2 regions of the Streptomyces sp. NPDC051243 genome follow, and region 1 is predicted to be linked to the other one. Evidence: riboswitches for the same ligand, from Rfam matches in the RefSeq annotation. Region 1 holds a riboswitch; the other holds the start of a gene.
What was found. Region 1 has a riboswitch for glycine ahead of gcvT (glycine cleavage system aminomethyltransferase GcvT). Riboswitches for the same ligand answer to the same signal wherever they lie in the genome.

Region 1 (9,327 bases):
TGTCCTCGGGTGTCGGGTTCTTGCCGATGTACTGCTGTGCCAGCTGGTCGGCGGTCTGCCCTGCGAGCTTCGGCAGGATGAAGAAGATGCCGAAGGTGACCGCGGTGACGACGAGCAGCAGGATCAGTGCCGCGATCGTCCGGCGGATGATGTACGAGATCACGAGGACCGGCGCCGGCGCCCGCGGATGACGAAGTCCGCGGGCGCCAATGCCTTCACCTGCCTTCCGGGGCTACTTCTCGGCGGTGCCGACGTTGAGGTAGTCGTACTGACCGCTGAACGCGGACGTCGACACCAGGTTGGTGGCGTGCGGCGTGCGGTACAGCAGGACCTTGAAGTAGGTCAGCGGAACGATGGCGGCCTGCTCCATGACCTTCTGGTCGACCTCGGTGTACGCCTTGGTGCGGGCGGCCTCGTCGGTGTTGCCGATCGCCTCGTCCAGCAGCTTGTTGATCTCCGGGTTGTCCAGCTGGGACAGGTTGGTGTTACCGGACTGGCTGATGGCCTTGCCGTGCACGATCTGCTGCAGGAAGCCGTAGCCGGTCGGCCAGTCGGCGCCCCACTGCATCATCATCAGGCCGATGTTGTTCTTCTCGAGGAACTTGGGCACGCCCGCGTAGTCGGAGAAGTACTTGCCGGACGGGTACTGCTTGATGTCCGCGTCGATGCCGACCTTCTTCAGCGCGCCGACGATCGCGGTGGCCGCGTCGACCTCGCCCTGCCGGTCGCTGCGGGCCGAGATGGAGGTCTTGAAGCCGCCCTCCTTGCCACAGGCCTTCAGGTGCTCCTTGGCCTTGGCCACGTCGCCCTTGCTGTCCTTGGTGGCGTACAGGTCGGCCTTCTCGTAGCCGGAGACGTCGGTCGGCAGGACGGTGGTGGCGATGTCACCGCGGATCGGGCCGCCCATCGCGGTCTGGACGGCGGTCTTGTCGATCGCGTACTCGACGGCCTTGCGGCACTCGATGTTGTCGAACGGCGCCAGCTTGGTGTTGATCGCCGTGTAGATGAGGCGACCGCCCAGCGCGTTGTCCGTGTTGGCCATCTGATCCTTGTCGTTCAGGATCTGCGCCTGGGTCTGCGCGTCGACACCGGTTCCCTGGATGTCGATCATGGTGGCCCCGGACATCACGTCCTTGTCGATCGTGGCCTTGTTGACCTTGAGGTTCACCACGATCTTGTCCGGGTACTGCTTGCGCAGCGGGTCCGTCTTGGCGTCCCACTCGGGGTTGCGGACCAGGACGATCTGCTTGCCCTCCTCGTACTTCTCGAACTTGTACGAGCCGGAGGAGACGACCTTCTTGGTGTAGTCCACACCCGTGTCCTTGGCCCGCGGCACGGGGGCCGTCTGCGGGGCACTGACCAGGTAGTCGAACTCGGAGAACGCCTTGTTCAGGTGGAAGACGATCGTGTGGTCGTCCGGGGTCTCGATGGACGAGATGCCCTTTTCGCTCTTGTCCTTGTAGGGGCCCTTGTACTTGTCCGGGTCGTCCAGCAGCTGCTGGAAGTAGTTGGGGCCGAGGGAGAGCACGTCACGCGCGAAGTTCGAGCGCTCCACGGCGTACTTGACGTCCTTTGAGGTGACCGCGGTCCCGTCCTCGTACTTGACGCCCTGTCGGATCTTGTACGTCCAGGTCTTGCCGCCGTCGCTGGGCGTGCCCTTGCCCTCGGCGAGGTCCGGGACGAGCTCGTTGCCGGCCTCACCGGGGGCGGGCTTGAAGGTCATCAGAGGACGCGCGTAGAGGCGGCTGAAGTTGTAGCCGTAGGCGTAGTACATGTTGCCCGGGTCCAGGGACTCGGGAGCGTCGGAGCTCGCGTAGGTGACCGTGCCGCCCTTGTGGGTGGACTCGTTCACCACTCCCTTGGTCGCGGCGTTGACGCCGGCGCCCTTGGGCGTGTTCTTGCCTTCGTCGGCCTTGCTGCAGCCCGCGAGAAGCAGGCCGGCGCTACTGGCGACCGCGACTGCGGCCAATGCTGACCTTCGCATGATGGTCGGATTCCCCTTCGTAGGTGGACACTTGGGTGGGACGTCGGGTCGCAGCCGGGTGTGGCGACCGCGGACGTCAGCGGCTGCGGGGGTCGAGTGCGTCCCGGAGGCCGTCACCGAGGAGGTTGAAGGCCAGCACCGTGATGAAGATCGCGAGGCCGGGAACGATCATGTACTGCGGGTCGACCTCGAAGAAGTCGACGGCCTGGTTGAGCATTCCACCCCAGGACGACTGGGGCGGCTGGATGCCCACGCCGAGGAAACTCAGCGAGGCTTCGAAGAGGATGTTCGTCGGAATGAGCAGCGTCGAGTAGACGATGATCGGCGCGACGAGGTTGGGCAGCAGTTCCTTGAAGAGGATGTACGGCCCGCCGGCCCCCATCCCCCGGGAGGCGTCGACGAACTCCCGCTCGCGCAGTGCCAGGGTCTGGCCGCGCACGATCCGCCCCATGTACGGCCAGTTGAAGAAGCCGATGACGAAGATCAGGACGGAGATGTGCAGCGGCAGCCCTTCGAGGCCGAAGGCACCGCCCTGGAGCGTCGCGGAGATGGCGATGGCGAACAGGAGCAGCGGGAACGCGAGGAAGGTGTCCATGAGCCGGCTGACGATGGTGTCGACCCGTCCGCCGTAGTAGCCGGCGATGAGGCCGAGCACCGTCCCGATCACGTTGGACAGGATCGTCGCGCCGAAGGCCACGACCAGGGAGACCCAGGAGCCCTCGAGGATGCGCGCGAGGATGTCCCGGCCGAACTTCGGCTCGACGCCGAGCGGGTGGTCCCAGCTCATCCCGCCGAAGTCGCCCTTGGGCAGCGAGGTGTTGGGGTCGATCAGGTCCTGGTGGAAGGCGTTGGGGTCGAGGCCCAGCAGCGCCTGGAGCGGGCGGGACAGAGCCGCGACGAGGATGAGCAGCACGACCACGACGCCGCCCGCGACCGCCACCTTGTCGCGCTTGAAGCGGGTCCAGGCGATCTGCCCGAGAGAGCGACCCTCGATCTTCTTGGACTCGACCCCCTGCAGCACGGCCTCGGGCTGGGCCTCGGCCTGCGATCCGGTGGTCTCGATCGGTGCCGTCACAGTGAGATTGACCCCTCTCGGCCGGCGGTTGCCGACCCCCCTGGCTGCCGCTGTAGCGGTTGCTTCAACTCGTACACAGGACCGACCGGCCCGTGTCTTGCGGGGAGTCTTCAACGCTTTGGCGATCTGTTGCCAGAGTTGGCGGGGAAAGGATGCGCAACCGTGATGCTGTCTGGGGGGTTCCGTTATCCGAACAACGGGTAACGACCGCCGGACGCGCATCAGTTGGGGCGTATGAGGGCGGACCGGGACCTTCCGATCACATCTACGCGCGAAGAACTACCTGTGAAACCGAAGCGAGGGGCCATGGGCGCCTACGACATCCGGGCTGCGGACTGAACAGTAGGTTAGCCGGTCGATGATCAGTAACGGCCCTGTGCCGGTGGGTAGCCGTAGCCGGCCGCCGGAGCCTGCGCGGGGGCCGCCGCGTGCGCCTCGCGGTCGTAGAAGGGGCGGCCGTTGGCGCGCATCCACATCGCGACCGGGTCGTACTCGTCGGACATCGCCACGGTCGAGACGGGGAGGCCGTCCGGTACGGCGCCGATCGACTGCGACATCATCGAGCGCACCGAGTCCACGGCGGGCGGACTGGTGTCGTACACGTCGAGCCCGATGGCGAGATACGGCGCGCCGAGCGCCGGCTGCACCCAGGCGCGGCGCAGGGAGCGGACGGCCGGGGTGCGGTGGGCGTTCTGCGCGAGCAGGGCGTAGAACTGCGGGATCTCGATGCCGGGTTCCGACAGGCGAAGGGGACCGGCGGGCTGGCGGTCCAGGCCCGTGGCGATGCGCCGCAGGTCGAGCCAGGGGATGCCGACGCCGCCGCCCGGGGCGTGCGGGTTCAGCCACAGGCCGTAGTGGTCCGGGTAGAGGGTGCGGGCCACGTCGACTCCGTCGACGACCTCGTAACTGCGGTTCCAGCCGCTGGCCGACAGCTCCTGGGCGGAGGTGACGCAGGGGGCGTAGCCGTAGCCGTCGACCTCCATGTTTCCGTACTGGGCGTCCGGGGAGCCGGCCTGGCCGTGCCACAGCAGCATCCAGACCTGGCCGGTGGAGGGGGTCGCGAGCGCGCGCAGGAGGGCCTCGTAGGCGTCGTAGCGCCCGGGGGTCACCTGGCGCAGCATGTTCTCGACCTGTCCGGTCGAGGTAGTGCCGCTCGCGCTCACGATTTACCGCCCCTTCGGGAAAATGGCTGTGTGCCCAGCTTAGGCGCTCCGCTGGGAGAGCCGGGGAGAGCTCGGGACTTGATGCGGTCTGCCGTCTGCGGGCCGTGGGGGGTGATCGCGCCCCCGCGGCGGAGCCGCATATCGATACAGCCCCGCGCCCCTGGCGGCGTTGCCCTCACGGGCGTCTAGAAATCCCGCTGATAAAAGGGGCGTACCTTCTGGCGCAGCCAGTCGATCACCGGGTCCTGGGCCACGTCCATCAGGACCAGGTTGACCGGCCACTGCACCGGCGTGCGGCCCAGGGCTCGGGCCAGGGCGTTCATGGGGGCCGCTCGCAAGTCGCCGTCCCATACCGAGAGTTCCACGCCTATGAACATCACCGGGGTGGACATCTCGATGGCGGCCAGGCAGCGGCGGGCCGTCGTGATCACGCCGGTCTCCGCGAACTCGGCCGAGGCCGTCGCGAGGAAGTCGACCGGGTCCTCCTGCCAGTCGGGCTCGTAGAGCTTGACGCGGCCGCCGGAGGTGAGGCCGTCCAGTGGGGTGCGGCCCACCCGGCAGAGCTCGGCCACCGCGGCGGGGGGCAGGGGGACGCCGACCACGCCGTCGGGGTTCACGGCGATGCCCACCTGCGGGGGCAGGCCGCGGGCGAACTCGACGGCGGGGGCGATGGTGTACGACATGTGGGAGCCGACGACCTGGCGGAACTGTTCCTCGGAGCTGAAGACGGGGACGTATGCCTGGCCGCCCATCTCCACCGTGGGCAGGTCCAGCGGGCCGCTGTGCGGGCCGCCGCCGTTGGGCAGGGGCACCCAGACGAAGCTGCGGCCCAGCACCTCGATGATCCGGCCGCCCGCCGACGGCAGGCCGAGGGAGGCCGAGAGCACCTCCTCCAACTCGTTGCCGGGCCAGCCGCCGTGCGGGTGGAGCTGCGCCTGTGCCGGGAAGTCCGCGGGGAGATCCGCTGGGAAGTCCATCTCAATGACCGCCTGCTGTGAACCACGTCTGTGGCTCAGAAGGCTATCCGGTGTCCGGCCCGCGCAGGTCCACGGCAGGGCGACTCATACACGCGTCCGGTACGTGTCCGGACATGCAGGCGTCCAGTACGTGTCCGGCCGGTCCGCGAACGCCGAACGTATACGGCCGGTCAGCCGGTGAACCCGATCCGGCGCAGTACGTCCGCCGCCGAGCGGTCGACCAGCACCGCCGAGCCGCAGCCCCGGGGCAGGTGCCCCTTCTCCACCGAGCGCAGCAGTCGGGCGGCCGCTCTGCGGTGGCGCAGGAAGGCGTACCGCGAGACGCCTCGGCCGCGCTCGCGCTGGCCTTCCAGGGCCGTGTCCGGGGTGACGTCGAGCAGCAGCAGGTGCAGGGTGCCGCCGCGGCGGCGGGCCTCGCGGGCCAGCCAGCCGCGCACCCAGGCCTGCGTGCCGCAGTCGTGCACGACGACACCCTCGCCGGAGCGCAGGGCGCGGCGCAGTCCGGCGTAGTGCGCGAGGCGCACCAGGGGGCGGTAGAGGGCGTAGGGGAAGAAGCCGGGCATGCGGGCGTCCCAGCGGTCCCGGGCGTCCTGGGAGTCGATGCGGATGCCCTTCACCGCGCGCTTCATCAGGGTGGACTTGCCGCTGCCGGGCAGGCCGGTGATCACGACGAGGTCCCTGGGGCCGAAGAGCAGGGCGTGCGGGCTGCGGCCGGAGCGCTCGCGCAGGTCGCGGACCACGGCTGGGATGCGCTTGCCGCGGACTTCGACACAGGGGGCCGCGGGCTGCTTGGGCAGCGCGATGCCCGAGGTCGTGGCGTACGCCGTGGTGCGGTTCACCGTCATCGTCCTCCTCCGGGGTCAGGAGTCCCTTCCCCACTGAGCGTAAAGAGAAGGTAATGGATGATCTCTCGCATTTTCGTTCGCTTACTGCCACAAGCCGGTTACAGACACAGCCCTGCCGAAGACGAGCCCGGCGTGCAATGATGTGCGCGCCAACTGCATACCGGCCGTTTGAATCCGCGCGGGAGAGTCCTCAGCAGTCCATCGCTGGGGCGCCGAAGGAGCAAGTCCCTCCCTTGAATCTCTCAGGCCCCGTTACCGCGCGGGCGAGGCACATCTGAAAAGCGGGCCGCCCCCTCTCTGCGAGCTCTTCGAGAAGCGGTGCGACCCCACCCAAGGTGCAAGCCGTGATCGTCCCTGTGGCGGTCCTGGCGAACCTCTCAGGTTCCGATGACAGATGGGGAGGAACGACCTCGCCCGAGATGTCTTGCCCTTGGAGACGACCGACCGATGAGCAGTACAGGAGAACTCCGTCACACCGCGCTCGATGCCCTGCATCGCTCGCTCGGCGCGACGATGACCGACTTCGCCGGCTGGGACATGCCGCTTCGCTACGGCTCCGAGCGCGACGAGCACAACGCCGTGCGCACCAAGGCCGGACTGTTCGACCTCTCGCACATGGGCGAGATCACGGTGACGGGCCCGGACGCGGCCCGGCTGCTGAACTACGCCCTCGTCGGCAACATCGCCTCCGTCGGTGTCGGCCGCGCCCGCTACACCATGATCTGCCAGGCCGACGGCGGCATCCTCGACGACCTGATCGTCTACCGGCTCGCCGAGACCGAGTACATGGTCGTCGCCAACGCCTCCAACGCCCAGATCGTGCTGGACGCGCTGGTGGAGCGTTCCGCCGGCTTCGACGCCGAGGTCCGCGACGACCGGGACGCCTACGCGCTGATCGCCGTCCAGGGCCCCGAGTCCCCCGGCATCCTGAAGTCCCTCACCGACGCCGACCTGGACGGGCTGAAGTACTACGCCGGTCTGCCCGGCACCGTCGCCGGCGTCCCCGCCCTCATCGCCCGCACCGGCTACACCGGCGAGGACGGCTTCGAGCTGTTCGTGAAGCCGGAGCACGCCGTCGAGCTGTGGCAGGCGCTGACCAAGGCGGGCGAGGGCGTCGGTCTGGTGCCGTGCGGTCTGTCCTGCCGGGACACGCTGCGCCTGGAGGCGGGCATGCCGCTGTACGGCCATGAGCTCTCCACCTCCCTCACTCCCTTCGACGCCGGGCTCGGCCGGGTGGTGAAGTTCGAGAAGGAGGGCGACTTCGTCGGGCGTACGGCGCTGCAGGAGGCCGCCACCCGGGCCACCGAGAACCCGCCCCGCGTCCTCGTCGGCCTGGTCGCCGAGGGCCGCCGTGTCCCGCGTGCCGGGATGGCGGTCGTCGCCGGCGGCGAGGTGATCGGCGAGGTCACCTCCGGCGCGCCCTCGCCCACGCTGGGCAAGCCGATCGCGATGGCGTACGTCGACGCGGCGCACTCGGCGCCGGGCACGGCCGGGGTCGGCGTGGACATCCGCGGCAGCCACGAGCCGTACGAGGTCGTGGCGCTGCCGTTCTACAAGCGGCAGAAGTAACACTCGAAGCGGCGGATCCAGCGCCGGAAAGACAGACTGACAGCGGCGCGTGCGTGACCCTGCGCACATTTCCGCTGCTCACACACGTTCTCAGCAGTCCCCCACTCATCACCACTCCCGCGCGTACAGGAGAATTCAGGCCATGAGCAACCCCCAGCAGCTGCGCTACAGCAAGGAGCACGAGTGGCTGTCGACCGCCGAGGACGGCGTCGCGACGGTCGGCATCACCGAGTTCGCGGCCAACGCGCTCGGCGATGTCGTCTACGCCCAGCTCCCCGAGGTCGGCTCGACCGTGACCGCGGGTGACACCTGCGGCGAGCTGGAGTCGACCAAGTCCGTCTCCGACCTGTACTCCCCGGTCACCGGCGAGGTCACCGAGATCAACGAGGACGTGGTGAACGACCCGGCGCTGGTGAACTCCGCCCCCTTCGAGGGCGGCTGGCTGTTCAAGGTACGCGTCACGGAGGAGCCGGCCGACCTGCTCTCCGCGGACGAGTACGCCGCCCACACCGCCGGCTGAGGAGTCGTACCCCATATGTCTGCCACATCCGACAAGTCGCTTCTGAACACGTCCCTGCACGAGCTCGACCCGGCCGTCGCCGCCGCGGTCGACGCCGAGCTGGAGCGTCAGCAGTCCACCCTGGAGATGATCGCCTCCGAGAACTTCGCGCCGGTCGCGGTCATGGAGGCGCAGGGCTCGGTCCTGACCAACAAGTACGCCGAGGGCTACCCGGGCCGCCGCTACTACGGCGGCTGTGAGCACGTCGACGTCGCCGAGCAGATCGCCATCGACCGGGTCAAGGAGCTGTTCGGCGCCGAGTACGCCAACGTCCAGCCGCACTCCGGCGCCTCCGCCAACCAGGCCGCCCTGTTCGCCCTCGCCCAGCCCGGGGACACCATCCTCGGCCTGGACCTCGCGCACGGCGGCCATCTCACCCACGGGATGCGGCTGAACTTCTCGGGCAAGCAGTTCAACGTGGTCCCGTACCACGTGGACGACTCCGGTCTGGTCGACATGGCCGAGGTCGAGCGCCTGGCCAAGGAGCACCGGCCGAAGGTGATCATCGCGGGGTGGTCGGCGTACCCGCGGCAGCTGGACTTCGCGGAGTTCCGGCGGATCGCCGACGAGGTCGAGGCGTACCTGTGGGTGGACATGGCGCACTTCGCCGGGCTGGTCGCGGCCGGGCTGCACCCCAACCCGGTCCAGTACGCCGATGTCGTCACCTCCACCACGCACAAGACCCTCGGCGGCCCGCGCGGCGGCATCATCCTCGCGAAGAAGGACTTCGCGAAGAAGCTGAACTCCTCGGTCTTCCCCGGTTTCCAGGGCGGCCCGCTGGAGCATGTGATCGCGGCCAAGGCGGTCTCCTTCAAGGTCGCCGCGTCGGAGGAGTTCAAGGAGCGCCAGCGCCGTACGGTGGAGGGCGCGAAGATCCTCGCCGAGCGGCTGACCGCGGCCGACGCCCGTGAGGCGGGGGTGAACGTACTGTCCGGCGGTACGGACGTGCACCTGATCCTGGTCGACCTGCGCGAGTCCGAGCTGGACGGGCAGCAGGCCGAGGACCGTCTCCACGAGGTCGGCATCACGGTGAACCGCAACGCCGTCCCCAACGACCCGCGTCCGCCGATGGTGACGTCCGGTCTGCGCATCGGCACCCCGGCGCTGGCCACGCGCGGCTTCACCGCCGAGGACTTCACCGAGGTCGCGGACGTC
Region 2 (9,327 bases), on a different contig from region 1:
CGAGCCGGGGACCGAGAGGGCGTTGCTCGGGCCGATGTCCGTGCGGACGTTGCCGGGGGTGGGGCCGGCCACGGGGGATCATCTGCGGCGGGCCGGGATCCACACGGTCGACGAGATCGCGGAGGCGGGGGAGGACGAGCTCGTGCGGCTGCTCGGCAAGGCGCATGGGCACGCCCTGTACGCCATGGCGCTGGCGCACGACGAGCGGCCCGTGGTGGCCGAACGGGAGGCCAAGTCGGTGTCGGTCGAGGACACGTACGACGTGGACATTCATGACCGGGTCCGGGTGGGGCTGGAGGTGCAGCGGCTGGCCGACCGTTGTGTGCGGCGGTTGCGGGGGGCCGGGTTGTCCGGGCGGACGATCGTGCTGAAGGTGCGGCGGTACGACTTCTCCACCCTGACGCGGTCCGAGACGCTGCGTGGGCCTACGGATGATCCGGCGGTGGTGCGGGAGGCTGCGGCGCGGTTGCTGGAGGCCGTGGACACGACGGGGGGTGTACGGCTGCTGGGGGTCGGGGTGAGCGGCTTGGCCGACTACACGCAGGAGGATCTGTTCGCGCAGGCGGCGGGGGAGCGGGTCGAGCAGAGCGAGGAGGAGGGGGATCGGGAGGAGCGCGAGGAGGAGCGGGACGTTGTGCCCGTCGAGCGGCGGTGGGTTGCGGGGCACGATGTGCGGCACGTCGAGTACGGGCATGGGTGGGTGCAGGGGAGTGGGCTGGGGCGGGTGACTGTGCGGTTCGAGACGCCTGGGTCGGAGCCGGGGCGGGTGCGGACGTTTCGGGTTGATGATCCGGGGTTGGCGGCGGCGGATCCGTTGCCGTTGGTGGCGGGGAGAGCGGGGGGTGCGGGGGCGGGGGAGGCGGCGGGGGTGGAGGGGGAGAGCTCGGAGGTAGCGCCGCGTGTGATGCCGGGCGGGTAGGGGGTGCGGCTGGCTCACGGCGTGAACCGTTCGGGCGTGGAGCGCGTTCGGGCGTGGAGCGTCTGGTGGCTTGGCTGCGTTCCCGGGGTTGTGGTTGCGGTAGGAGTGGGTCGCGCGACCCGGCGCTTGCGGGGTGCCGCCTGCGCCCACCCGTGCCGCCCCAGCGGCACGACTGCCCGCAGGCTGGGTGGGCTGGGTGCTCGCGGGCTGGGTGGGTTGGGAGGGCTGGGGTGCCCGCAGGCTGGGTGAGCCCGGGTGCGCAGGCTTGGTGGACTGGGTGCCTGCGGCTGTGTGGGCGTGGGTGCGGGAGGCTGCGTGGGGTGGTTGCCGGCGGGCTGTGGGCGCCGGTGGGCAGGCTGGGTGGGCTGGGCGCGTGCATGCGGCTGCGCGGGCATGGGAGCGGCAGGCTGGGTGGGTTGGGTGCCGCGGGCTGTGAGCGGCCGCGCCAGCCGCGCCGGTCTGGGTCCGCAGGGTTCGTGGGCTGGGTGCCTGCGGCTGCGCTGGGATTTGCACGCTGGGTGGGGTGGGTGCTCGCAGGTTGTGTGGGCGTGCGGGGCTGCAGGTTGGGTGGGGTGGGTGCTCGCCAGGCTGGGTGGGGGCGGGTCCGCGAGGTGTGTGGGTGTGTGGGATGGCTGGCTGGTGGGTGTGCGGGCGCCTGGCTGGTGGGTCAGGTGTCCTCTCTGCCTGCCAAGTTGCCGAAGTCTCGGTCCGGGATGGGGGGTGGAGCGGCCACGTCGAGGCCGTAGTGGTGGTAGAGCTGGAGTTCCTGTTCGGGGGAGAGGTGGCGGCCTACGCCGAAGTCGGGGGCGTCCTTGATCAGGGCGCGGTCGAAGGGGACGTGGAGGGTGCCCTCTACGAGTTCGCTGGGCTCCAGGGGGACGAAGGCGTCCCGGGAGAACAGGCCGGTGCGTATCGCAGCCCATTCCGGCACTCCGGTGGCGTCGTCGAGATAGACCTCGTCGATGGTGCCGATCTTGGTGCCGTTGCGGTCGAAGGCCTTGCGGCCGATCAGGTTGCGCGGATCGATGTCGGTCTGCACGGGCCCTCCACTTGGTCGCAACTCATCCGTAAGCACTACGAAAAGGCACATTGGTGAGTGCGGCCACTCGAAGGTCCGTGCGTTGACCTCGCTGGTAGGCTTGCTAGCGGCTGCTGACCCCGTGCGGGAGAGTCCTCCGGACACCATCGGAGGCGCCGAAGGAGCAAATCCTCCCCGGAATCTCTCAGGCACACGTACCGCACGGACGAGGTCACTCTGGAAAGCAGGGCGGGTGTCGACGGCTTCCGCTCTCACCGACGGTGAAAGCCGGGAGCCTTTGGGTGACCCGGTGAAGCTCTCAGGTTGAGATGACAGAGGGGGAGGCCGTCCGGGTACCCGTGCCGTGGTGCCCCTCGAAGGTCGCGTCAGACCAGGAGGCCTCCGCAATGACCGCCCATCGCATTCCGCTCTCCGAGCTCGAACAAGGGATTCCCTTCGAGCAGCGTCATATCGGTCCCGACCATGAGGCCCGGGCCAAGATGCTCGCCCAGGTCGGGTACGGCTCGCTCGACGAGCTGACCGCCGCGGCGGTGCCGGATGTGATCAAGAACGCCGACTCGCTCGATCTGCCCGGGGCGCGCACCGAGGCCGAGGTGCTGGCCGAGCTGCGGTCGCTCGCCGATCGCAACGAGGTGCTGGCCTCGATGATCGGGCTCGGGTACTACGGCACCTTCACGCCGCCGGTCATCCTGCGGAATGTCATGGAGAACCCTGCCTGGTACACCGCGTACACGCCGTACCAGCCCGAGATCTCGCAGGGGCGGCTCGAGGCCCTGCTGAACTTCCAGACGATGGTCGCCGAGCTCACCGGGCTGCCGACCTCCGGTGCCTCGCTGCTCGACGAGGGGACGGCGGCTGCCGAGGCCATGGCCCTGTCCCGGCGTATGGGCAGGAACAAGAAGGGGCTGTTCCTGGTCGACGCGGATGTGCTTCCGCAGACCATCGCCGTGATCGAGACCCGTGCCGAGCCGACCGGTGTGGAGGTCGTCGTCGCCGACCTCAGTGGCGGGATTCCGGCCGACGTCGCCGCGCGTGAGATCAACGGCGTGCTCCTGCAGTACCCGGGCGCCTCCGGTGTTGTACGGGACATCAAGCCGGTCATCGACCAGGCTCACGAGCTCGGTGCGCTCGTCACCGTCGCCGCCGATCTGCTCGCGCTCACGCTGCTGAAGTCGCCCGGTGAGCTCGGGGCGGACATCGCGGTCGGGACGACGCAGCGGTTCGGTGTGCCGATGGGCTTCGGCGGGCCGCACGCCGGCTACATGGCCGTGCACGAGAAGTTCGCGCGCAGCCTGCCGGGGCGGCTCGTGGGCGTGTCCGTGGACGCGGACGGGAACAGGGCGTACCGGCTGGCCCTGCAGACGCGTGAGCAGCACATCCGGCGGGAGAAGGCGACCAGCAACATCTGCACCGCCCAGGTGCTGCTCGCCGTGATGGCCGGAATGTACGCCGTGTACCACGGGCCCGAGGGGCTGCAGAGCATCGCCCGGCGGACCCATCGGTACGCCGCCATCCTCGCCGCGGGGCTCACGGCGGGTGGGGCGGAGGTGGTGCACGGTGCCTTCTTCGACACCTTGACCGTGCGGGTGCCCGCGAAGGCCGCCGAGGTCGTCGCCGCCGCCCGGCAGAACGGCGTCAACTTGCGTCTCGTCGACGCCGACCACGTGTCCATCGCCTGCGACGAGACCACTACGCGGACCCAACTGACCGCCGTATGGACGGCGTTCGGGATCGAGGGGGACATCGAGGCGCTGGACGCGCAGACGGAGGAGGCGCTTCCGGGCGGGCTGCTGCGCGGCGACGAGTACCTCACGCACCCCGTTTTCCACCAGCACCGCTCCGAGACGGCGATGCTGCGCTACCTGCGCAGGCTCGCCGACCGTGACTACGCGCTCGACCGCGGCATGATTCCGCTGGGCTCCTGCACGATGAAGCTCAACGCGACCACCGAGATGGAGCCGGTCACCTGGCCCGAGTTCGGGCAGCTGCACCCCTTCGCGCCCGCGGAGCAGGCGCAGGGCTATCTGACGCTCATCCGCGAGCTGGAGGAACGTCTCGCCGAGGTCACCGGCTACGACAAGGTGTCGCTGCAGCCGAACGCCGGGTCGCAGGGTGAGCTGGCCGGGCTGCTCGCCGTACGCGGGTACCACCGGGCCAACGGCGACGAGCAGCGGGTCGTGTGCCTCATTCCGTCGTCGGCGCACGGGACCAATGCCGCGAGCGCTGTGATGGCCGGCATGAAGGTCGTCGTCGTGAAGACCGCCGAGGACGGCGAGATCGACGTCGAGGACCTGCGGGCGAAGATCCAGCAGTACCGGGACGAACTCGCGGTGCTGATGATCACGTACCCGTCGACACACGGTGTGTTCGAGGAGCACGTCGCCGACATCTGCGCGCAGGTGCACGACGCGGGCGGGCAGGTGTACGTCGACGGCGCGAACCTCAACGCCCTTGTGGGGCTTGCCAAGCCGGGGCACTTCGGCGGGGACGTGTCCCACCTGAACCTGCACAAGACCTTCTGCATTCCGCACGGCGGTGGCGGCCCGGGAGTCGGGCCCGTCGCCGTGCGCGCCCACCTGGCGCCGTATCTGCCGAACCACCCGCTGCAGCCCGCCGCCGGGCCCGAGACGGGCGTCGGCCCGATTTCGGCCGCGCCCTGGGGCTCCGCGGGGATCCTGCCGATCTCGTGGGCGTACGTCCGGCTCATGGGCGGCGAGGGGCTCAAGCGGGCCACGCAGGTGGCGGTGCTGTCCGCCAACTACGTCGCCAAGCGCCTGGAGCCGCACTACCCGGTGCTCTACACCGGACCGGGTGGGCTCGTAGCGCACGAGTGCATCATCGACCTGCGGCCGCTGACCAAGGCGACCGGAGTGAGTGTCGACGACGTGGCCAAGCGGCTCATCGACTACGGCTTCCACGCGCCGACGATGTCGTTCCCGGTGGCCGGAACGCTGATGATCGAGCCGACCGAGTCCGAGGACCTGGCCGAACTCGACCGGTTCTGCGAGGCGATGATCGCCATCCGTGCGGAGATCGAGAAGGTCGGATCGGGCGAGTGGCCCGCCGAGGACAACCCGCTGCGCAACGCCCCGCACACCGCCGGCTCGCTGGGCGGAGAGTGGAAGCACGCATACGGCCGTGAGGAGGCCGTGTTCCCGGCCGGTGTGTCGGCCGCCGACAAGTACTGGCCGCCGGTGCGCCGGATCGACCAGGCCTTCGGTGACCGCAACCTCGTGTGCTCGTGCCCGCCGCTGGATGCGTACGAGGACTGACGGTCAGCGGCTTGCGTGCCGACGTAGGTGAATGACAGACGGGCTTCGCCCGGCCGAGCTCGGCCGGGCGAAGCCCGTCGGCGTTCTCGCGGCTGTGCCTGCGTGCCGCCTGTGCCTCAGCTCGTCGTCAGTGCTACTTCCGTCGCCTTGACCAGTGCGACCACGGGCACTCCGGGGGACAGGGCGAGGTCGGTGGTGGCGTCCCTGGTGATGGCCGCCGTCAGATCGGCGCCGTCCACGGCGATCTTGACCGATGCCATCGCGCCGCCCGTGGCGAGGCCGGTGACCGTGCCGGGGAGCTGGTTACGGATGGACAGGCCCTTGACCGGGGCGGTGGCGAGGGAGATCTCCGTGGCCTTCACGAGGGCGTTCACGGGGGTGCCTTCGGCCAGGCCGAGGTCCTCGACGGCCTCCAGAGTGATCGCCGCGGTGAGGTCCTGGCCACCGGCGAGACGGATCTTGACCGTGGCCATGACCTCTCCGGGAGTGATGGCGGTGACCGTGCCGGGGAGCTGGTTGCGGATGCTCAGGCTCATGGGGGACGCCTCGCAGACGATAGGAGTTCGGGGCGGTCTGGGTTTGTGATTCCTACCGTAGTGCGCCTTTTTGTCCGGCTATGTTCGGTCGATGTGCACGTTCGTCGACTTCACGCGGGCGGTGGCCTCCATGCCCACCTCCAGGCCCAGTTCCTCGACCGCCTCGCGGGTGAGGAGCGAGACCAGCCGGTGCGGGCCTGCCTGGATCTCGACCTGGGCCGCCACGTCGCCGAGTTTGATCGCGGTGACGATGCCCGGGAAGGCGTTGCGGACCGAGGTGTACGAGGTCTCCTCCTCGCCGCTGCCGGACCTGGCGAGTTCGACCGAGAACGCGGCGAGGTCCTTGCCGTCGATGAGGCGCCGTCCGGTCTCGTCGCGGTGGGTCGCCACCCGGCCCGCGTCCGCCCAGCGGCGGGCGGTGTCGGGGCTGACGCCCAGCAGCCGTGCCGCCTGGCCGATCGTGTAGGAGTGCATGGCGGTCACGATAGGGGTGTCGGCCGGGAACCGCGGGCGGGGGGTTGGCCGTTGGGTATAACGCGATATAGCGTTAGTGTGGTCGGTGGCGTGCGAACGGGGTGAGGGTATGTCGGCGGAGCTGTCGCGTACGGGGCTGCGGGCTTCCGACCGGGACCGGGACCGTGTCGTGGATGTGCTGAACTCCGCGGCGGGGGACGGCCGGCTGACCATCGAGGAGCTGGGCGAGCGGGTCACCGCGGCTCTTACCGCCCGCACCTTGGGTGAGCTGGCCGAGTTGACGGTGGATCTGCCGCCGGCGCCGGGTGGTGCGCCGGCCAAGGACGTCGTCCGGATCGAGCAGCAGGCCGCTTCTGCCGTACGGGGCGAGGGGTGGGTCGTGCCCAAGCGGCTGGAGATCAGGTCCTCCTGGGGCGATGTGACCCTCGACTTCACGCAGGCGGTGATAGTCGACCCGACCCTGCACATCGACCTGGACATGCGCGCCGGGACCCTGAAGCTCGTCACCCGACCGGGAGTCGTGGTCGACACCGACTCGCTGGTGATCGAGTACGCCCAGCTCAAGACGCGTCCGTCCGGTGACGCCGGTGCCCCCGTCGTCCTGCGGGTCGAGATCGCCGGGCGGATGACGTACGGGCAGGTGGTGGTACGGCCGGCCCGGCGCTCGGTCTTCAGGAGATCCCGGACGCCCTGAGCACCGCCCGCGCCGTCGCGTCGTCGATCCGGTGCCGCAGCCGCTCCAGTACGTCCGTGCCTTCGAGCAGCGTTCCGCCCGCGCGTGAGCGGCGCACACCGGTGTCCAGCTCGTGCCACAGCAGCGGGTTGGTGACCAGGACGAGCGGGTCCAGGTCCAGGCGGCGGCCGTCCGTGTCGCGCAGGGTCAGGTACGCGGAAATGCCGCCGTACTGCCGGATGGACACCAGCGCGTCCGTGCGGACCGCCTGACGCCGTACGAGGCCACGGACCGCGAGCCAGCCCGGGCCCGCGGTCACCCGCTGCGGGAGCAGGATCGTGAAGATCACGGAGGTCATGACGAGCCACAGCAGAGTACGAGGCGGTGACAGCGTGTGTGCGTCCCAGTCGACCAGCAGGATCATGCCGAAGAAGGTGAAGGCGCAGCCCGAGGCGAACCGGGCGCCACCACGCCAGTGGCGGTCGCCGGTCGGGGCCGGACGCGGTCCGTTTCCCTGCACAGTGCAGACGGTAGGGGGCGAAGGCGGCGGAGTGACCGGTGCTGACAGTGCTCTGACGCCTTACGGTTCATCCTTGACGCGATTCTGATGGCCGAGGGCGTTTCAGCCGGTGTGCACCCGCGGCCTGCGCTCGCGGTCAGGCTCCGCCTCGCGCAGCACCTCGCGGGTGACCGGGGCGACCTCGCCCTGGCCGAAGAGGAAGAAGCGCAGGAAGTTGGCGAAGGGGTTGCCCTCGGTCCACTCGAAGTAGATGTGCGGAATGCAGCTGGTCGTGTCCCGGACGTGCAGGAGGAGGGCGGCAAGGGCGTTCGGGATGGAGGAGGACTCCAGGGTGAGGACACGGTAGCGGTTGTGCATGACCTCGCCGCGAACCGTCAGCCCCGCCTCGAACTCGGACGGGTCGGTGACCGTCACCTCGACGAAGACGAAGTCCTCCTGGCCCGGGATGTCGTTGTCGTTGCGGATCTGCTCGATCTTGTCGCGGTACTCGGCCTTGTCCCGCTGGTCGGGCTCGTTGGCGATGAACCGGATCTTGCGGCTGGCTATGTCCCTGACGAAGCGTTCCGCCATGTCGTCGAGCGTCACGCTGGTCACGCGGAGCTCGAAGGCGCGCAGCAGCCGGGAGAGCAGGGAGATGAGGATGATACCGGCGATGAAGCAGGCGCCGATCTTCACACCGTCGGGGCGTTCGATGACGTTCAAGACGGTCGTGTAGAGGAAGACCGCCGAGATGACGGCGAAGGCGATGAACCAGTTGCGCTGGCCGGCCTTGCGGGCCGCGATGGTCACGGCGATGGCTGCGGAGCTGATCAGGACCAGGACGCCGGTGGCGTAGGCGCCGCCCTGGGCGTCGACGTCGGCGTCGAAGATCCAGGTCACCAGGAAGGCGACCAGCGTGAAGACGATGACCATGGGGCGCACCGCGCGCGCCCAGTGCGGGGCCATGCCGTAGCGGGGCAGATACCGCGGCATCAGGTTGAGCAGTCCGGCCATGGCGGAGGCGCCGGCGAACCACAGGATGGCGATCGTCGAGACGTCGTAGACCGTGCCGAAGGCGCCACCGAGGTACTCGTGGGCGAGGAAGGCGAGCGCGCGGCCGTTGGCATCGCCGCCCGACTCGAACTCCTTCTCCGGGATCAGCAGCGTGGTGATGAAGCTCGTCGTGATCAGGAAGCAGCTCATGATCAGGGCAGCGGCGGTGAGCAGCTTCTTCGTGTCCCGGATCCGGCCCCTGGGGTTCTCCTCGGTCTCGCCCGGATCGCCCTGGACGTGCGGCATCACGGCGACGCCGGTCTCGAAACCGGAGAGACCGAGCGCGAGCTTGGGGAACACGATCAGGGCCACGCCGATCATGACGAAGACGTTTCCGTGGTCGGCGGTGAGGGCGTTGGACCAGTCGGTGATCACATGCCCCTCGGTGACGACGTGGTACAGGCCGACGGCCACGACGACGGCGTTCAGCGCGAGATAGCTCGCGACCAGGACCACCGCGACGCCGATCGCCTCCAGGAAGCCCTTGAGGAACACCGCCCCCAGCAGTGCCACCAGGATCAGGGTGATCACCATCTGCTTGTCGTGCAGGGCGCTTTCCAGGTGCGGGTTCTCGACCAGGTGGGTCGAGGCGTCCGCCGCCGACAGCGTGATGGTGATCAGGAAGTCCGTCGCCGCGAAGCCCAACAGGGTCAGGACGAAGAGCTTGCCCTTCCAGAAGGTCAGGAGCCGCTCCAGCATCGCGATCGAACCCTGGCCGTGCGGGCTCTCCTCGGCCACCCGCCGGTACACGGGCAGGGCGCCCGCCAGGGTGACGATGACGAGCACGATGGTGGCGACGGGGGACAGCAGGCCGGCCGCCAGGGCCGCGATGCCCGGCTGGTAGCCGAGGGTCGAGAAGTAG

Region 2: another riboswitch for glycine. It lies ahead of gcvP (aminomethyl-transferring glycine dehydrogenase); the one in region 1 lies ahead of gcvT (glycine cleavage system aminomethyltransferase GcvT).

Annotation. Positions count from the first base shown of each region.
Region 1 is NZ_JBITES010000012.1:11,816-21,142, reverse strand. Features, by position in the region: gene ACIBAG_RS29125 (ABC transporter permease) at 1-163, opposite strand, end outside; gene ACIBAG_RS29120 (ABC transporter substrate-binding protein) at 233-1,984, opposite strand; gene ACIBAG_RS29115 (ABC transporter permease) at 2,061-3,059, opposite strand; gene ACIBAG_RS29110 (enhanced serine sensitivity protein SseB C-terminal domain-containing protein) at 3,422-4,222, opposite strand; gene ACIBAG_RS29105 (enhanced serine sensitivity protein SseB) at 4,408-5,199, opposite strand; gene ACIBAG_RS29100 (AAA family ATPase) at 5,370-6,044, opposite strand; glycine riboswitch at 6,214-6,312, shown strand; gene gcvT (glycine cleavage system aminomethyltransferase GcvT) at 6,492-7,613, shown strand; gene gcvH (glycine cleavage system protein GcvH) at 7,756-8,133, shown strand; gene glyA (serine hydroxymethyltransferase) at 8,149-9,327, shown strand, end outside.
Region 2 is NZ_JBITES010000020.1:194,116-203,442, reverse strand. Features, by position in the region: partial or broken gene ACIBAG_RS39570 (DNA polymerase IV) at 1-945, shown strand, start outside; gene ACIBAG_RS39565 (PRC-barrel domain-containing protein) at 1,587-1,958, opposite strand; glycine riboswitch at 2,073-2,168, shown strand; gene gcvP (aminomethyl-transferring glycine dehydrogenase) at 2,345-5,230, shown strand; gene ACIBAG_RS39555 (molybdopterin-binding protein) at 5,347-5,766, opposite strand; gene ACIBAG_RS39550 (molybdopterin-binding protein) at 5,845-6,240, opposite strand; gene ACIBAG_RS39545 (DUF1707 domain-containing protein) at 6,350-6,934, shown strand; gene ACIBAG_RS39540 (hypothetical protein) at 6,912-7,433, opposite strand; gene ACIBAG_RS39535 (amino acid transporter) at 7,536-9,327, opposite strand, start outside.